2 regions of the Nibrella saemangeumensis genome follow, and region 1 is predicted to be linked to the other one. Evidence: riboswitches for the same ligand, from Rfam matches in the RefSeq annotation. Region 1 holds a riboswitch; the other holds the start of a gene.
The links. Region 1 has a riboswitch for S-adenosylmethionine ahead of metH (methionine synthase). Riboswitches for the same ligand answer to the same signal wherever they lie in the genome.

Region 1 (9,786 bases):
GATTTCAACATATTAAGTAGAGAAGTAGCAAAAATTCTGGCCGACGGTAATGTAGTTGGCTGGGTGCAGGGCCGTATGGAATTCGGTCCTCGTGCCCTGGGAGGGCGTAGCATTCTGGGTGACCCGCGCAATGCTGAGATGCAGAAGAAGCTGAACCTGAAGATCAAATATCGGGAGTCGTTCCGGCCGTTTGCGCCCTCGGTGCTGGCCGAAGACTGCGCCGAGTATTTTGACTACAATGGCCCGTCGCCGTATATGCTGCTGGTGCATCCGGTCGTCGAAAAACGGCGGACCGAATTGCCAGCCAATTACGACTCGTTCCCGTTGCGGGAGAAGTTATACTACCAGCGGTCCGACCTGCCGTCGATTACGCATATCGACTTTTCGGCCCGAATTCAGACAGTGCATAAAGATACTAACCCACGCTATTACCAGTTAATTGACGCGTTCAAGCAACTAACCGGGTACGGGGTTATTGTCAATACGAGCTTCAACGTCCGGGGAGAGCCGATTGTCTGTACGCCCGACGATGCGTATCGGTGTTTTATGCGAACCGAAATGGATTATCTGGTGGTAGGTAATTACCTGTTCGACAAAAAGAAACAGCCTGAGTGGCAGGAGAAAGATAACTGGAAAGAAGAATTTGTATTGGATTAATTGTTGTTCACGTGTTATATTAGTAATAAAAAATATCCACAACTATGGATTTCTTACAAGACATCTTTCAATTTCTGAGGGAACGTAAAAAGTGGTGGCTGGCTCCCATGATTATCCTGCTGCTGCTTATCGGTGTTCTGATTGTAATCGGCGGTGGTTCTGCGGTAGCTCCATTCATTTATACGTTATTCTAATCCATGAATGCTATCGGAAAACTGGCTATGAATACCACGGAGAAGGTAAAGGCTCAATTGGTCATTGTTACCGGACTGCTGGTATTGTATTTTATATTCAAGTCGGTATGGTTGCTCTACGCTGCCGTAGCCGTCGGTGTGGTAAGCCTGGCTATTCCTATTCTTGGTGATTTCCTGGTCAGGGTCTGGTTTAAACTGGCCGAGATCCTGGGAGCCATTAACGGTAAGATTATCTTATCCCTCCTGTTCTATGTATTTTTGTTCCCCATTGCCGTTCTCTATCGGCTAACGACGAAGAATCCGATGGCGGTGAAACGAAGCGATGCAAAATCGATGTATGCCGAGCGGAACCATACCTATACAAAGGAAGATATGGAACATACATGGTAAAAAAGACCGTTAAAGAGGTTATGGGGCGCACCGTTTGGCGGTGCGCCTTCTTTTTGTTTATATTTGTAATACTTATCGAGAAAGACAGAGGGATTGGACCCGACGAAGTCTTGGCAACCGGCTGCTCCCCGCAGAAACGGTGCCACATTCCACCCCAGCCGGGGAAGATAAGTGTGACAGTCAACACCTGCCCTTTCTTCGATAAATTACCTGATTGACGTAGACTTTTCGGACTAACGAACCGATTATAATTAATCGAGCTGTTAACTGCTTGTACCCTTGAAAATGATTGCCAACCTCCTTCAACAGCGTATCCTCGTCCTCGACGGCGCCATGGGTACGATGATTCAGCGTTATAAGTTAACCGAAGCCGATTACCGGGGCGAACGCTTCCGGGATTGGCCGCACGACCTGAAAGGCAACAACGACCTGTTGTCTATTACGCAGCCCGACATTATCAAAGAAATTCACCGGCAGTACCTCGAAGCGGGCTCCGACATCATCGAAACCAATACCTTCAGCAGTACCTCCATCGCGATGGCCGATTACCATATGGAGGAACTGGCCTATGAGCTGAACTTCCAGTCGGCCAGGATAGCCAAAGAATTAGTCGAGGAGTTTAACCACCAAAGCCCGGAGAAACCCCGCTTTGTGGCGGGTGCTATGGGGCCAACTAACCGCCTGGCGTCGCTTTCACCAGATGTAAATAATCCTGGCTACCGGTCTGTTACGTTTGATCAGCTGGTTGACGCATTCTATACCCAGGCCTCCGGTTTAATTGAGGGAGGGGCGGATCTGCTTTTAGTAGAAACCATCACCGATACCCTCAATGCAAAGGCAGCCCTGTTTGCTATCGACAAATATTTTGCGGATAAGGGAACACAGCCGGTACCGATCATGATTTCCGGTACCATTACCGATGCCTCAGGGCGAACATTGTCGGGACAGACAACCGAAGCTTTTTTGTACTCGATATCCCATCTGCCGCTGTTAAGCGTTGGGTTAAATTGCGCCCTGGGTGCCGAACTGCTGCGTCCATACGTGCAGACGCTGGCCAAAGAAGCACCTTTCTTTACTTCGGCATATCCTAACGCAGGTCTGCCAAATGAATTTGGTGAATATGATGAGACGCCGGAAACCATGGCGTCACAAATAGAGGGCTTTATCCGCGATGGATTTGTCAACATCGTTGGGGGTTGCTGCGGCTCAACGCCCGACCATATCCGGGCTATTGCAGCTGCAGCCGCAAAATACCCACCCCGGCAGGTTCCCCAGCCCGAACCCTACCAGAAACTTAGTGGGCTTGAACCGCTGAAAATTACAGAAACGACCAATTTTGTCAACATCGGCGAGCGGACCAACGTCACCGGATCGAAGGCCTTTGCGCGGCTGATCAAGGCGGGTGACTATGATGCCGCCCTGTCGGTAGCCCGGCAGCAGGTGGAAAACGGCGCGCAGGTAATTGACGTAAACATGGATGAGGGCATGCTCGACTCCGTGGAGGTAATGACCACTTTCCTGAACCTGATTGCTTCCGAACCGGATATTGCCCGCGTCCCCGTTATGATCGACTCCTCAAAGTGGGAGGTCATCGAAGCTGGTCTGAAGTGTGTGCAGGGGAAAGCTATCGTCAACTCCATTTCGCTGAAAGACGGCGAGGAGAAATTCATTGAGCGGGCCCAGCTTATTAAACGCTACGGAGCAGCTGCGGTGGTGATGGCCTTTGACGAACAGGGGCAGGCCGACAACTACGAACGGCGCATTGAGATCTGCGAACGTGCCTACCGTATTCTGGTGGACAAGGTTATGTTTCCGCCCCAGGACATCATTTTTGATCCGAACATCCTGACCGTTGCTACGGGTATTGAGGAGCATAACAACTACGCCGTTGACTTTATTAATGCCACGCGCTGGATTAAAGAGAATCTCCCGCTGGCGAAGGTAAGTGGCGGGGTATCGAACGTTTCGTTCAGCTTCCGGGGTAACGATGTTGTTCGGGAGGCTATTCACTCGGCCTTCCTGTACCATGCTATCCGGGCCGGGCTGGATATGGGTATTGTCAATGCAGGGCAGTTAGGGGTGTACGACGAGATACCCAAAGATTTTCTGGAACGGGTCGAAGATGTCCTGCTCAACCGCCGGCCCGACGCTACCGAGCGCCTGGTTGAATTTGCCGAAACCGTAAAAGCGAAGGGCAAGGAAGTCGTGCAGGATGAAAGCTGGCGCAGCGATCCGGTGGGTGAGCGCCTGAAGCATGCACTGGTGAAGGGCATTACCGACTACATTGACCAGGATATTGAAGAAGCCCGGCAGCAATTTGACAAACCTCTGCAGGTGATTGAAGGGCCGCTGATGGACGGTATGAACGTGGTCGGTGATTTGTTCGGGGCGGGTAAGATGTTTCTGCCGCAGGTAGTGAAGTCGGCGCGGGTGATGAAAAAAGCCGTTGCCTATCTAATTCCTTTCATCGAAGAAGAAAAACTAAAGGGTGGCGGAGAAGCCAGACCGGTTGGTAAAATACTGCTGGCGACGGTAAAAGGCGATGTTCACGACATCGGTAAGAACATCGTGGGCGTGGTACTGGCCTGTAATAATTACGAAATCATCGACCTGGGCGTAATGGTGTCGACCCAGAAGATCCTGGATGAAGCCCGGCGGCTCAACGTCGACATTATCGGACTGAGCGGTTTGATTACCCCCTCGCTCGACGAGATGGTAAGCGTAGCTAAGGAAATGGAACGGCAAGGCTTTACCATTCCGCTGCTGATTGGTGGCGCTACTACCTCCCGCATTCACACGGCTGTAAAAATTGATCCGCATTACTCCGGCCCTGTTGTGCACGTTCTGGACGCCAGCCGGAGCGTACCGGTAGCCGGGCGGCTGACCAGCGAAGAAGCGGCAACACGTGACGAGATTTTTAACGATATAAAAGCCGAGTATGCGCGGCTGCGCGACGAACACGCGAAACGGCGTCAGGAAAAGAACTATATCGGTATCGCAGCCGCCCGCGACAACCGCACCGCCATTGACTGGTCGGAGTTTGAGCCTGTAAAGCCTGCTTTTTTAGGTAACCGGCTTTTTGAGGATTATCCCCTGGCCGAGATTGCCAAATACATCGACTGGACACCTTTCTTCCAGACCTGGCAACTCCACGGCAAGTATCCCAAAATCTTTGATGATACCACCGTCGGAGCCGAAGCGCGTAAGTTATACGACGATGCCAACCGGCTGTTACAGGAGGTCATTGACAGGAAGCTGCTCAAGGCAAATGCCGTGGTCGGCTTCTACCCGGCTAACTCAACCGATGACGACGTACTGCTGCATGAGTTCGACGAAGTAATCCGGGAAATCCCCTGCGAACGGCATGGCTCCCACACCCACCTGGAGTACAAACTCAGTAGAACGGAGTTGCAATCCGTTCCCAACACCCGTACCGCCGGAGCACTGGTATACGATACCAAAGCCGTGATACACTTCCTGCGTCAGCAGAACCAGAAAGCTGCTAATCTGCCCAACTTGTGCCTGGCCGACTTTGTCGCTCCGCTGGAGACCGGGCGGGAAGATTACATCGGTATGTTTGCCGTAACGGCCGGTATCGGTATTGAAAAGCTGATTGAGGAGTATGAGCGGGATCACGACGACTACAACAGCATCATGATCAAAGCCATTGCTGACCGGCTGGCCGAAGCTTTTGCTGAATTGATGCACCAGCGGGTTCGTAAAGAGATTTGGGGGTACCAGCCCGATGAAACCCTGTCGAACGAAGACCTCATTTCTGAAAAATACCAGGGCATCCGGCCCGCACCCGGTTATCCGGCCTGCCCGGACCATACCGAGAAACAGCTTCTGTTTGACCTGCTGGATGCCGGACAGGCGGGTATTACGCTGACGGAAAGTTTTGCTATGTATCCGGCTTCGTCGGTAAGCGGCTTTTACTTTTCGCACCCGGCCTCCCGGTACTTTGCCGTTGGGAAGATCAGCCGGGATCAGGTCCTGGATTATGCCCAGCGGAAAGCCATGCCGGTAGAAGAGATCGAGCGCTGGTTGGCCCCGGTGCTCAGCTATGATGCCTGACAATGCAGCTCCGACCACCCGTCGGGGTTTTTTATGATAGAAAGTATAAGAGCAGTCACTCCATAGATTTTGCCAAATAGTGTTGACGGTTGGGTACCAATCTATACCTTTGTAGCGGTGGAAATACGTTTATTTCATCCAGAACAGGTAATTAACGCAGTTTACAAACCAACCTGCTGTACGATAAATACATAGAGGCTGCTAAAACAAAAATGGCGGCTGACTATTTACTAGGTACCGTTTACTAAACATTAAAACCCGCAGGGCAAGGGTATTGACGATGAATTTTCTCAATGTTTGGATTACTTTTATTTCGTTAACAATAGTCTGCTCGTCCTGTGAGTCGAATAATGACCAGAAGCAGCTGAACCGCTCGGCAACGGCCATGCGGAACTGCGCCAAGGAACTTGAATTGTCAGCGCAGGAGGAGGCCCGCATCCGGGAGGAAATAAAGGCCGATCAGAAGGCTCAGCGCATTAAGGAGATCGCCCGCGCCAAATTCCGGGCCGGCCTGAACGGCAGTATTCTGGTCGCTCAAAAAGGGGTAATTCTCTATAAAGGCTGGAATGGGTTAGGGCATATCGAAAAGCACCTCCGCGATACCATAGTTGAAGATTCGAAATTTCAGCTGGCGTCTTTATCCAAAACCTTCACCGCTGTAGCGACACTAAAGCTGGTCGAAGCCGGCAAGCTGAGCTTTGAAGACACCATTCAGAAATTTTACCCTGATTTTCCGTACCATAACATTACCATCCACGACTTACTGAGTCACCGGAGCGGACTGCCGAACTACGCCTATGCCTTCGATGACAGCATGAAGATTAACTTCTACAAGCGCGACAAACCGTATCCGACCAACGCCACCATTATGCACTGGTTTGCTACGGTGAAGCCAACGCCCAAACGCTATAATATTCCCGGCCGTACCTTCAGCTACAGCAATACTAACTACATGGTGCTGGCGTCCATTATCGAGAAAGTGGCTAACCAGCCGTTTGAAACATTCGTTCAAAAAAATATTTTTGAGCCCCTGGGTATGAATAACTCTTACCTGGCTACATCCAAGAGCGAATCGTTCACCGTCAATAAAACAGCCGGCTACCAGGGCAACAGGCGTATTCCAAAGGATTATTACGATGATGTATTAGGCGATAAAGGGGTTTACTCGACCGTTGGTGATTTGTTCAAATGGTATATGGCCCTCAATGGCGACTGCCTGCTCCGCAAAAAAACACTGGCAGAAGCCTTTATTCCGCGGAGTTTCGAAAAGAAGAGCATTAAAAACTACGGCTATGGTTTCCGCATGCGCCTTGATGCCAACGAGCAGCCGGAGTATATCTATCATACAGGCTGGTGGAAAGGGTATAACGCTATGTTCTGGTTTAGTCCCCGGCATGAATATGTCGTTATTATGCTCAGCAACCGCCTGAATCGTCTGGTTTTTGATGTCCAGGGTATCGCCAACGTACTGGAAAGTACCAATAAGAGCATCGGACCCGAGGAGGACGGCGAAGTAGAGCTTTAAACAAATGGTTAGGAATAGCAGATTTGGCGATAAAGCGGTAAGTTGCCAAAAAATCCAGACCTGTTACGTATGAACCTCTTTCGTCGTCTGGCGACGCTCGTCTTAGCTTCTTTTCTGATGGCCACTGCCACGGCTCAAACTCAACCCGAAATCATTAAGCTCTGGCCGGATAATGCCGTGCCGAACGCACTTGCCGGCGCTAACCTCCCGGAAAAGGCGGAACCGGGTCAGGATGGTATTCTCCGCATCAGTCAGGTTTCGGTTCCTACACTTACTGTTTACCGTCCCGACAAAAACAAGGCTACCGGAGCGGCCATCATGATCTGTCCGGGCGGTGGCTATTACATTCTGGCCTCCGGACATGAAGGGGCCGATATGGCTCGCTGGTTTGCCGATCTGGGCATAACCGCTTTTGTGCTCAAATACCGGCTGCCCGACGAGCGACTGATGACCAATCAGCATGAGGTACCGCTCATGGATGCCATGCAGGGGATGAAGCTGATCCGGCAGAATGCCAGCCGATACGGCATTGCCCCGAACAAAATAGGGGTAATCGGCTTCTCTGCCGGGGGCCACCTGGCGTCTACTTTATCCACTCATTATTACCGGGGCAACCAGGCCAGTGCGGATGCGAAGCCTGATTTTGCGATCCTGATGTACCCCGTAGTGACTTTTGGGGATAAGGCCCACACCGGCTCCCGCGATAAATTGCTGGGCACAAACAAAACCTCAGCTGACCTGATCGCTTATTACTCCAACGAACTACAGGTAACGAATCAGACACCACCTACGTTTCTGGTTCACTCGATGGACGACAAAGCCGTACCTGTCGAAAACAGCGTTAATTATTACCTGGCATTGCTACAGAACGGCGTCCCGGCCGAAATGCACCTGTACCCGACCGGTGGCCACGGCTATGCTCTCCGTACCGAAGGTAAAGGCTCACTGGCCAACTGGCCCGAGAGTTGCAAAGTCTGGCTGAAGAGTCAAAACCTGATCCGATAAAAAAGGCCCCGATGTCGGGGCCTTTTTGTTAGTTATTCAGAATCAGGGGTACGTTGCCCCGGCTGCCCATAATCACGATTTTAGAGTTGGGTGAAGCGGCCAGTTCACGTTGCGCTTTGATTTGCTCGTACTGCAACTGCCGGTCACTGAGGCCGGTAGACAGAATCTTTTGGTAATCGGCAATTCCCTGTGCTTCCACGCGCTTGCGCTCAGCCTCCTGGCGCTCCTTTTGGAGCACGAACTGCATCTTTTGAGCTTCCTGCTCCGCGTTAATTTTAGATTCAATCGTTTGCTTCACGGAGGTAGGCAGTGTGATATTCCGCACCAGCAACTGCTCCAGAAACATTCCCCGTGATTTAAAGTCCTGTTCGATGGCTTTAAAAATACGTCCCTGAAATTCATCACGCTTGGTAGAATATAACGCTACCGCATCGTAATAGACTGCATTGTCACGGATGCGGGTGCGGGTAACAGGCCGGACAATTTTATCGGTATAGTCTGTACCAATCTCGCGGTAGATTCGGGGTGACTCAGAAGGAACCACGCGGTACAGTACGGTCAGGTCGATGACTACTTCCAGACCGTCAGCCGAGAGCACCCGGATGGCGTCATCGCCAGTTTTCTGTCCTTCATCATTCATTCCCGACATGGTGTAGTTCTGTGTCTTCACATCTACCTCAGTTACGGTGGCCAGCGGGTTTACGAAGTTCAGACCGGGCGTCAGAAAACGATCACTTACACTACCGAACAGCGATACCACACCTACATGGCCGGCATCGATCTGGCGAATGCTGGCGGTCAGCAAACCAATAATCAGTAAAAGCAGGCCGATCACCTTGAACGGCCGGGAAAAGCGCGAGATGGCTAGCGCAGGGGTATTAACGGCATAGCCGGCAATTAGCGCGAATACGCCTAAGGTCATGAAAAACATGGTAGTTGTCTGTTTTAGATAAAGAAATTACGGCAAAAATCAGCTACAAAAAAAGGCATCCGGTATTGCCAGATGCCTTTGGGGTACTACTCGATCAATTAACCCTTCAGCTTGTTAGCGTGAAGTCTTCGTACGTTTAGTTACAGGGGCTTTACTTACTTTGTCCCCTTTTTTTTATCAGCCGCAGAAGAAGTAGCCGCTACTTTTGCCACAACTTCGCCTTTCAGATACAATACAATCGAAGGTGTCTCAGCATTGCTGGTTACCGTAACCGACTTGTTGAAACCACCCATGGCTGCCGCATTGTAGGTAGCAGAAATGGAACCAGTCTTACCCGGCATGATCGGCTCGCGGGAGAACGTAGGCTTTGTACAGCCGCAGGATGCTACCGCGTCGGCAATCACAACCGGATCAGTACCCGTGTTGGTAAACTCAAATACGTGCGTAACAGGCTTACCCTGCTCGACTTTGCCGAAGTCATGTGTTTCTTTCTTGAACTTCATGACCCCCTTCTGCGCGTAGCCAACTGCAACAAATACAAAAAGAGCTACGAATAGTGAAAAAAACTTTTTCATTGGTATTTGATAAATTTAGGTTTGGTTAATTAGTTGCTACACACTACAAATATAAACTGCGGTTGTGGCTTAGCCAAACAAATGTCGGCCACTGACCTGTTAACAAAGAAACGTAAAAATTCGTTTTTTTGAAAGCTGCCTCTTTTTATATTATTTTTATACGGCATAATACCGGTCTGTATCGAGCAAACGGTATACGTTTGGCTCAGAAAAGACGGCAACTACTTCATCAGCAAACGTTAGTTAAACACTTTAATTAAAGGCAGTTCTGTGGTAGCAAACGAAAACCTACGCACGGTTGATATATTGAGCCGGGAGAATATCCTGGCGGATTACCGACTGGCCTGGGAGAGCCGTCAGGTGAGTCTGCTGGGTCGGAAAGACGTAATGGGTGGACGGGCCAAATTCGGAATCTTTGGAGATGGTAAAGAGGTA
Region 2 (9,786 bases), on a different contig from region 1:
CGGAAAATCGTAGCAAACCGGAAAGTCATAATCAGCAACGACCTCCGCGACAATCTCGTACGGCGACTGCTCATAAGGCAGCGATGGGTTGTCTTTCATATCGGTAAACTGACCTACCAGCAGCCCCGCCAGCGTATCCAGACGCCCGGCCCGCCGGAGCTGGCGCAGCATCCGGTCCAGGTTGTGCAGGTACTCTTCAATGTCTTCGATGAACAGAATCTTCCCATTCAGCGATATGTCTGATGACGACCCGATAACGTGGGTGAGCAGGGTCAGATTGCCGCCAACTACCGGGCCGGTGGCCTGACCAGTTCGATTCAGCAGGTGGGGGGGCGTACGGTATGCGCTTATTATCTCGCCGAATACCCATTTCCGCAGCGTCTCAACAGATTCAGCGACTTCTTCGCTGCCGAACAGCTTTGGCATAATGGCATGGAGACTTTCTACGCCTAACTGGTGCAGGTGACAATGCAGCACCGTAATATCACTGAAGCCAATCAGCCACTTAGGGTGTTTCATGAACTGCGTGAAATCCAGTTGGTCGACCAGTCGGGTGCAGCCGTATCCACCACGGGCGGCAAAAATAGCTTTAATAGCGGGGTCGTCGAGCATACGCTGGAGGTCGGCCCGCCGGAGGTCATCGGTACCGGCAAAGGAGCCATGCCGCGCCTTCAGGCTTTCTCCCTCCACTACGGTCAGTTGCCAGTTGTCCTGCAGGATTGTCAGGCCGGGGAGGATGTCTTCGTACAGGAAACGACTGGCCGGAGCTACCACTCCGACGGTATCACCGGCACACAAAAAGGGAGGTTGAGTCATGCAATGTCACCACCAGCATCTCTGCTGGTGCGGCTTAATGGGATCCGCAAATTACGAGTTTAGCGGCACTTCACTGGTATCATCAAATGTATCCATATCCAGCGAATAATTGCCGGAAGTTTTGCTATCAACCATAGAACGGAATTTGCGCCCCCACAATACTTCATCTGCCCGGTACGATGTACGGGCATGAACCATTTGAGAAAAGGTATCATCAACGGCCCGGAGCAGGATCAGAAATTCGGCATCAGATTCCTCTAACTGTTCAGGCGTACACCCGTAGAGCGGGCTGCTCTCGGTTATCGGATGCACCAATGTCCAGTTTGCCGGGAAAAAGTTGACTTTACTGCGTTCCAGTTTCAATAGATAGTAGCGCCGGAACGGTGTGCCGTCGGGTTTAGTTTCCAGTTGGGAGAGCGATACTTCGACTTCCACATCGATCAGTTGATTGGAGCGCTGGTTGATGATGCGAAACATCCAGGCATTTACGTCGAGGTAAGGGCCAAAGACGGCATTCCGGGAAAACCGTACATGGGCTATTGGTCGCGAAAACCGCCCGTACAGCAGACCCGTTGCTAGGGCAAATGCCAGCAAACCAATCATAGATTCAAAAGCAGCAATGGCGCTGGTCAGGTAGCCAGATGGGCTTACGTGCCCGTAGCCTACGGTTGTGAGTGTCTGCGCACTGAAAAAGAAAGCTCCCCAAAACCTATTACCGGTATTACTTTCAGGTAATCCCTTCAGGTATTCCGGACCGGCCAGCAGATATAAGATGGAGAAAATGGCATTTACGGTCATGTATGCGGCAAAAACCAGGAGCAGGAATTTAGGCCACGACATGGTAATCAGCCGATGATATAGGTTGAGCCGATGCCAGAAAGATGCATGTACCCGACTGACGTTGAAACTGCCGTCTTTATTGATGAGTCGTGCGTACGAACTGTTGATTCTGGTGCCGAAGCCCAGATCCTGTCTTTTCTCTTCCTGTTCAACCAGTGTACTGTTGCGGTGGCTGGCCAGCGTCCGTTTACCTGAGGAGAGGCCGCTTTTAGTAGCTGATCCTATGCCGGTTCTTTTAAAGTTCATAGATTATTTGCCGGTTCAGATCTCGTAATTTCCTCTAGCGGGTCAAATAAAGACCACGTCCTTGATAACTTCAGCGCCTATGTCTTTATTGATAAGCTGAATCATCTTATGCTTGGCCGTAACCAGTTCATTACGTAAGGGGGCCGAAGCAATTTCTATATAGAGGACATTGTCGCGTACGTACAGGCGGTTGGTACGGGAAGCAATGGCAGCACCCATCATTTTCCCCCAGAATGCTTCCAGATACGTTTCGTTAAAGCGGCTTTGAAGCTGATACGACTGGAGCATCTGCCCGATGGCATCTTTCAGCGTGGTGATGCCGGCTTTGCGGGCCGTATTTTCTTTATAGGGACGGTAGGTGTTGTTCATATGGGAGGTGTCTTAACACAAAAGTAAGCAACGGCGCGGAAGGAGTAAAGCCCGTTTACACAGTATTTATTTTTAAATGTTATAGGCCAAAATAGCGGTCAATAGTTGCGTTCCCATTGTTTTGATTGTATAATTGCAGCATCAAGTCAATGGCTCCGCCGACCTCGATTGCTGGTCGGAACACGCGTTGATTTATACAGAAGAGGGGAGAGACTGGGCTCCGCGAACCTCTGGCAACCTATCCCGAACGCCTGGGACAAGGTGCTAATTCCCACCTAAAGCAATTTAGGGCATATAAATCGCAATCTCATGCTAACTCTTCCGTACATCCGTCGAAGGAATGGGCGCTTGTTGCGTCTGTTATCACTCATGCTTTACCCTGTCGGGTCCCGTTTGGCAGCTCCCTGCGTTGCCGAGTAATCAGGGGCCTGTTTCCCGACGCATAGGGAGAACTGCCTTCAAGTTGTTTTTCACCTTTTCACCTTTCTACATATCATGGCCGATTCATTGCATTTTGAAACCCTGCAGCTTCATGCCGGGCAGGAAACCGACCCAACGACCAATTCACGGGCTGTACCTATCTATCAGACCACCTCGTATGTATTCAACAGCGCCGAGCATGGTGCCGACCTGTTCGCCCTGCGTCAGTTTGGTAATATCTACACCCGCATCATGAACCCTACCACCGATGTGTTCGAAAAACGCATGGCGGCTCTGGAGGGCGGAGTGGCGGCACTGGCCGTAGCGTCGGGGCAGGCGGCTCAGTTTATCGCGCTGAGCAATATCCTGATGGCCGGCGACAATTTTGTTACGAGTTCATACCTCTATGGGGGGACCTATAACCAATTTAAGGTATCCTTTAAGCGGCTTGGTATTGATGCCCGGTTTGCCGATGGGGATAAAGTGGAAAGCTTCGAACGCCTGATCGACGAAAAAACCAAAGCCATTTATCTGGAAACGATTGGCAATCCCGAATTTAATATTCCTGATTTTGATGCCTTCGCAGCGCTGGCGCAGAAGCATGATATTCCGCTGATTGTTGATAATACATTTGGGGCCGGTGGGTATCTGTTCCGGCCGATCGAGCACGGTGCGGCTGTGGTAGTCGAATCGGCGACCAAGTGGATTGGTGGCCACGGCACAAGCATCGGTGGGGTTATCATCGACAGTGGAAAATACAATTGGGGCAATGGTAAGTTCCCGCAGTTCAGTGAGCCTTCGCCAGGGTATCATGGCATGAAGTTCAGCGATGTGTTCGGCGTTGACGGCCCCTTCGGCAATATTCAGTTTATTATCCGGGCCCGTGTGGAAGGGCTTCGGGACTGGGGCCCATCTATCAGTCCGTTCAACTCATTCCTGTTATTACAAGGGTTAGAAACCCTGTCGCTGCGCGTGGACCGTACCGTGGAGAATGCCCTTGCACTAGCCCGGTGGCTGGAGCAGCACGAGCAGGTCGAGTACGTAAACTACCCCGGCCTGGAAAGCAGTAAATACAACGCCCTGGCGCAGAAATACCTGAAACGCGGATTTGGCGGGGTATTTATGTTTAAGCTGAAAGGTGGTCGTGAGGTTGCCGACCGGTTTGTTAATGGTCTAAACCTGGTTAGTCACCTGGCTAATGTAGGCGATGCGAAAACACTGATCATCCACCCGGCAGCTACCACGCACCAGCAGCTATCGGAGCATGAGCAGGCGAGTGCCGGTGTCGAACCCGGACTGCTACGGATTTCGGCCGGTATAGAGCACATCGAGGATATTAAGGCTGACATTGAACAAGCCTTTGCTAAAATTGCCGAACCGGCGTTAGCGTAGACGGTAGCAGGAAAAGTACGCTGCCCTGCCGAACAGAATCACTTGCTGCTACACGCTAAAAGTGTTGTAGCAGCAAGTGGATTTTTTACACTTTAGCCTTTGGCTGATCCGGTAGGAATGCCGGGATATACAGGAATGGAACTACAGTATTTCAATTATAAGTATACGTATTCTCTGGAAGCGGGAGCCTCGTTACCTGGCTTTCGGCTTGCTTATACCACCCGCGGAACGCTCAATGCTGATCGGTCGAATGTAATCTGGATTTGCCACGCGCTAACAGGGAACGCAGACCCCGGCGACTGGTGGAGCGGTATGGTAGGCCCGGGCCGTTTTTATGATCCGGAGCAATACTTTATTGTCTGTGCCAACATTCTGGGTTCCTGTTATGGTTCTACGGGCCCTTTATCCATCAACCCGGAAACGGGTGCGCCTTATTTTCACGATTTCCCGGTAATTACCATCCGGGATATGGTGGGTGCGATGGACCTGCTGCGTCAGGAACTTGACATCGAGCGGATACACACCTGCATTGGCGGGTCTGTAGGCGGTCAGCAGGCGGTAGAATGGGGCATCATGCAACCCGACTTAATCGAAAACCTGGTTTTGCTGGCATCCAACGCGGTTTTTTCTCCCTGGGGTATTGCTTTTAATGAATCGCAACGCATGGCGATTGAAGCGGATGCAACCTGGCAGGAGCGCCGGCCTGATGCCGGGCAGGCGGGTATGAAGGCAGCCCGGGCGATGGCGCTGGTTTCGTACCGTAACTACGATACCTACGGTTTTACACAGGCGCTGGACAACAACGAGCAGCTAGACGGCTACAAAGCGGCTGGCTACCAGCAGTACCAGGGCGAAAAGCTGGTGCGCCGGTTTAATGCCTTCACCTATTGGACACTGACTAAAGTAATGGATTCTCACAATGTTGGGCGAAATCGAGGCAGTATTCTGAATGCCCTGTCTCAGATCAAAGCCCGTACCTTGTGCGTAGGTATTAAATCGGATATCTTGTTTCCTCCTTCTGAGCAGCAGTTTCTGGCCCGTCACATTCCGGATGCAGTGTATCAGGAAATTGACTCGCTGTATGGGCACGACGGCTTCCTCATTGAGTTTAAGCCGCTCAGTCAGATTATTCGGAAATGGATGGAAGAGCGGGCGGGCAAGGTGCTGGCGTAGGCAGGGCGTGTGGGCTAAGGGATTTGGCGGACAACGGCCATAACCAGTCTGAGTGTTGTTACCGGCTTAGGCTTGTAAAGCTGGGCGTGAGGATGAATGGATAATAGTAGAACGAGAATCATAAGTATAGCTGGAAGAGAGGTTCAGTGACCTGCCACCAAAGATAACACGCAAAATATATCAACAACCCATAACCCAACGGGTACCTCGTCGTACTTACCAACGGCTACCTTGATAATTGTCCACGACAAAAAGCCCCAGATAATTCCCTGCGTAATGGAGTAGCTGAACGGAATCAGCACCAGCGCCAGAAACGCCGGTATGGCTTCATCCAGTTTACCCCAGTTGATTTTCGTCACCGGCCGCATCATAAACGACCCTACCAGAACCAGCGCCGGGGCGGTAGCAATAGCCGGGATAACGGATAGTAAAGGGGATAAAAACAGAAACGGCAGAAACAGTGATCCGGCTACGATGGCGGTCAGCCCCGTGCGGCCACCCTGCTCGATTCCCACCGCCGATTCAATATAGGCAGTACCGGGGCTGGTGCCTAATACACCGGCTAGCGTGGTAGCCACGGCATCCGTCAGCAGTGACTGCTTGACGTTGCGGGGCTCACCGGTTTCGTCGTACAGGTTGGCAGCTTCGGCTACGCCTACGAAGGTAGACAGGCTGTCGAACAGGTCGGTAAAGGCGAAGGCGAAAATCACCGGCCAGAGCGACCATTGCAACGCTCCCAGTAGGTCCAGGCTGCCGATCAGACTAAAATCGGGAGCCGCAAAAAGTCCCTGAAAATTGACCAGCGTTTTCTGTCCGGAATTGACGGCAGTCGCATCGCCCCAGAGCCGGCCTATTGGTATTGCCGCGAAGGTCGTGAGCATAATGCCCACAATAATTGCTCCTGTCACTCGCCGAACTATAAGCACAGCGGTTAGCAGCAACCCGAAAATAAATGTCAGGATAATCGGGTCGCTGATGTTGGCGAGGCTGACCAGCGTAGCGGGATTGGCTACAATAAAGCGGGCGTTTTCAAATCCGATCAACGTAATAAACAGACCTATACCAGCAGAAACAGCATAACGTAGCGGCTTGGGAATGGCATGAACAATGGCTGTACGGATGTTGGCCAGTGACAAAAGAAGAAACAGAATGCCGGCCCAGAACACGGCCCCCAAGGCTACCGATGGACTAATATCCATACCCTTGACCGCTGAAAAGGTGAAAAAGGCGTTCAGCCCCATGCCCGGTGCTACTACAATAGGGTTACGGGCGTAAAGTCCCATCATCAGGCTGGAAAAGAACGACAGCAGCACTGTGGCCGTCAGCACTCCACTAAACGGCAGCCCCGACTGACTCAGAATAGCCGGGTTGACTACAATGATATACATCGTCGCCAGAAAGGTAGAAATGCCGGCCAGTACTTCAATGCGTCGGGAGGGGGCCGGTTTGTCGGGTATGCTTTGAATCATAACATAATGTACCAGTTAACCACTACCTCCCCTAAAGGAGACTTAATCGTAGTCAATAAGCCCCCTTTAGGGGATGTAGTGGTATTTAAGCTAAAGCTGAGTGCCGGCTTCTGCGTCGAGCCAGACGTGGGCGCTGGGGTGCTGTTGGATGATACTGGCCGGTAAATCCTCTGTTACCGGACCCTGCAGCGCGTGGCGGATCACGGCCGCCTTGCGGGAGCCACTCGCCATCAGAATCACTTCGCGGGCTTCCATCAGGTGCCGGAGCCCCAGGGTAATGCCTTTAGACAGGGGCGTAGCCTGCGTGAAATATTTCTGCCCTACCTGCACAGTCACTTCTGCTAACTCACTTACGTGAGCGTACAGATTAAAGGAGGTGCCGGGTTCATTAAGCGCAATATGGCCGTTCATCCCAATACCGACCAGAATGAGGTCGAGACCGCCCCGCTCGGCAATAGCGGCATCGGTGCGCAGGCATTCCGCAGGCAGATCGATGGATTTGGCGTTGAAGTAGTGAATCTGATTCGGGTTAATGTTCAACGGGCCAAACAAGTCGCGGAAGAGGTAATAGGCGCAACTGCCTTCATCTTCTGGTCCAAACCCCACCCATTCGTCGAGGCCGATAAATGTACACTGGCTGAAGTCAACCTGTCCGGTCTGCGCCAGCGTCACCAGATGATGAAAGGTGCTGATGGGTGTTTCGCCGGACGCCAGGCAAAGAGTAGCCGTGGGTTTTTGCCGAACCCGGTTAGCAATATGTTCGGCGGTGTGCTGGGAAAGATCTTCGTAGGAGGCAAAGGTTTGAACCTGCATAAAGGCTTGGATAAGTGCTCTGATAGTATTAGTCGCAAATATCGGCGTCTTTTTTGACTACCAACCACTTACCGTAAATCTTTGGTTTTTTCCTTTTTTCTTGGCCTGTTTCCCCGAAAATCTTCGTACCTTTATATCCCGTAACGACCAAAACAGGTTTCAGACATGGCTTCATCCGGTCAGAAAACCGCAAAGTACATTTTTGTTACGGGCGGTGTGACATCTTCTCTCGGCAAGGGCATCATTGCCTCTTCGCTGGCCAAATTGCTTCAATCACGGGGTTTATCGGTGACGATCCAGAAATTCGATCCGTACATCAATATTGACCCCGGAACTCTTAATCCTTACGAACACGGCGAGTGCTACGTTACCGACGATGGGGCCGAAACGGACCTGGACCTCGGCCATTATGAGCGCTTTCTGAATATCCCAACCTCGCAGGCGAATAACATCACCACGGGACGTATCTACTATAACGTGATCACCCGTGAGCGCCGGGGCGATTTTCTGGGGAAGACCGTTCAGGTAGTCCCGCACATTACCGACGAAATCAAGCGGAACATCCGGTTGCTGGGCGAGACTGGTGAATATGACATCATTATTACCGAGGTGGGTGGCTGCGTCGGTGATATTGAATCGCTGCCATTTATTGAGGCTATCCGTCAATTGAAGTTTGAACTGGGTGAAAACGACACCCTGTTTGTGCACCTGACGCTGGTACCTTACCTGCAGTCGGCGGGAGAATTAAAAACCAAGCCTACCCAGCATTCAGTTCGGCAACTGCTGGAGGCAGGGGTACAGCCGGATATTATCGTATGTCGGACCGAACACCCGCTGCCGCCGGATATCCGCCGGAAAATTGCGCTTTTCTGTAACGTGCAGGTCAACTCCGTAATCGAGGCTATTGATGCCGAGACGATCTATGACGTGCCGCTGCTGATGAAGAAGGAGAAGCTGGATCAGCGGGCGTTGTATATGCTGGACCTCTACAACGATCAGGATGCTGATCTGGATGTCTGGAAAACGTTTCTGGGCCGGCTGAAGAATCCGACCGATGCCGTCACCATTGGCCTGGTGGGTAAGTACGTAGAATTGCATGATGCGTACAAATCGATTGCCGAAGCTTTTATACATGCCGGTTCGCAAAACGAATGCAAGGTTAAGCTGGAGTGGATTCAGTCGGAGACGCTGGCCGATTATGAGAGCTGTGAGCATCGGCTCCGCGAACTGGATGGGCTGCTGGTAGCCCCCGGCTTTGGCGAGCGCGGTATTGAGGGTAAAATTAATGCGATTCGTTACGCCCGCGAAAACGGGGTACCTTTCTTCGGTATCTGCCTGGGAATGCAGTGTGCGGTCATTGAGTTTGCCCGCAACGTATTAGAGATGGAAGAAGCCCATTCTACCGAAATGAATCCGGATACTCCGAATCCGGTTATCGATATGATGGAGGACCAGAAGGCGGTGACCAACAAAGGGGGAACCATGCGGCTTGGGGCTTACCCCTGCAAGCTCAAAAAAGATTCTATGGTTCACCACATCTATGGTAAGCTGCAAATCAGTGAGCGACACCGGCATCGGTATGAATTCAATAACGCCTTCCTGGATCGATATGAGAAAGCGGGTATGCGGGCAACGGGAATTAACCCGGAGACCGGGCTGGTTGAGATCATCGAATTACGTGATCATCCGTGGTTTGTGGGTGTGCAGTTTCACCCGGAACTGAAAAGTACGGTGATGAATCCGCAGCCCCTGTTCGTTCATTTTGTAAAAGCGGCCCTGGATTATGCGCAACGGAAGCGTTCAGAAGCAGAACCGTCCGTTGAAACAGCTTCTGTGCCGCTCCCCACTATAGTTGGTTAAGCAGCTAATTCATTGTACCTTTGCACCCAAAAAACGGCCGTCCTCCGACGGCCTGTTTTGTCAGAAATTAGTTTATACGTCAGGTTTCAGGTTGAGAGAACCATTCGGGACCTGGAAATATAAACTTGAAACCGTTTTATAATGGATCGTAATCAGATTATTGGAATTGTGCTGATTCTGGCGATGCTGGTAGGCTACCAACTGCTGGTGCCTAAACCGGCTCCCGAAAAGGCACCCGCTCAACAGACGCAAACCACTAAGCCAACAACCGCTGCCGCCACCAATGCCCCGGCGCAGGCAGCTACGCCAACACTCGACTCGGCAGCCGCCCGGGCTATGTATGGTGATTTTGCTGCGGCCGGTACCGGTCAGGAGCAGGCTATCGTAG

Region 2: it holds a riboswitch for S-adenosylmethionine, as region 1 does, so the genes downstream of both, ABD949_RS06900 (O-acetylhomoserine aminocarboxypropyltransferase/cysteine synthase family protein) here and metH (methionine synthase) in region 1, are expected to answer to the same signal.

The regions. Positions count from the first base shown of each region.
Region 1 is NZ_BAABHD010000077.1:54,312-64,097, forward strand. Features, by position in the region: gene ABD949_RS22175 (carbamoyltransferase family protein) at 1-657, shown strand, start outside; gene ABD949_RS22180 (DUF5989 family protein) at 702-851, shown strand; gene ABD949_RS22185 (SxtJ family membrane protein) at 855-1,241, shown strand; SAM riboswitch class I at 1,311-1,415, shown strand; gene metH (methionine synthase) at 1,521-5,315, shown strand; gene ABD949_RS22195 (serine hydrolase domain-containing protein) at 5,596-6,840, shown strand; gene ABD949_RS22200 (alpha/beta hydrolase) at 6,910-7,845, shown strand; gene ABD949_RS22205 (prohibitin family protein) at 7,874-8,776, opposite strand; gene ABD949_RS22210 (DUF1573 domain-containing protein) at 8,932-9,351, opposite strand; gene ABD949_RS22215 (alpha-ketoacid dehydrogenase subunit alpha/beta) at 9,622-9,786, shown strand, end outside.
Region 2 is NZ_BAABHD010000021.1:18,984-28,769, reverse strand. Features, by position in the region: gene ABD949_RS06915 (S66 peptidase family protein) at 1-816, opposite strand, end outside; gene ABD949_RS06910 (ion channel) at 868-1,902, opposite strand; gene ABD949_RS06905 (DciA family protein) at 1,945-2,271, opposite strand; SAM riboswitch class I at 2,461-2,572, shown strand; gene ABD949_RS06900 (O-acetylhomoserine aminocarboxypropyltransferase/cysteine synthase family protein) at 2,767-4,083, shown strand; gene ABD949_RS06895 (homoserine O-acetyltransferase family protein) at 4,219-5,256, shown strand; gene ABD949_RS06890 (NCS2 family permease) at 5,400-6,725, opposite strand; gene ABD949_RS06885 (6-phosphogluconolactonase) at 6,816-7,538, opposite strand; gene pyrG (CTP synthase) at 7,704-9,398, shown strand; gene yidC (membrane protein insertase YidC) at 9,540-9,786, shown strand, end outside.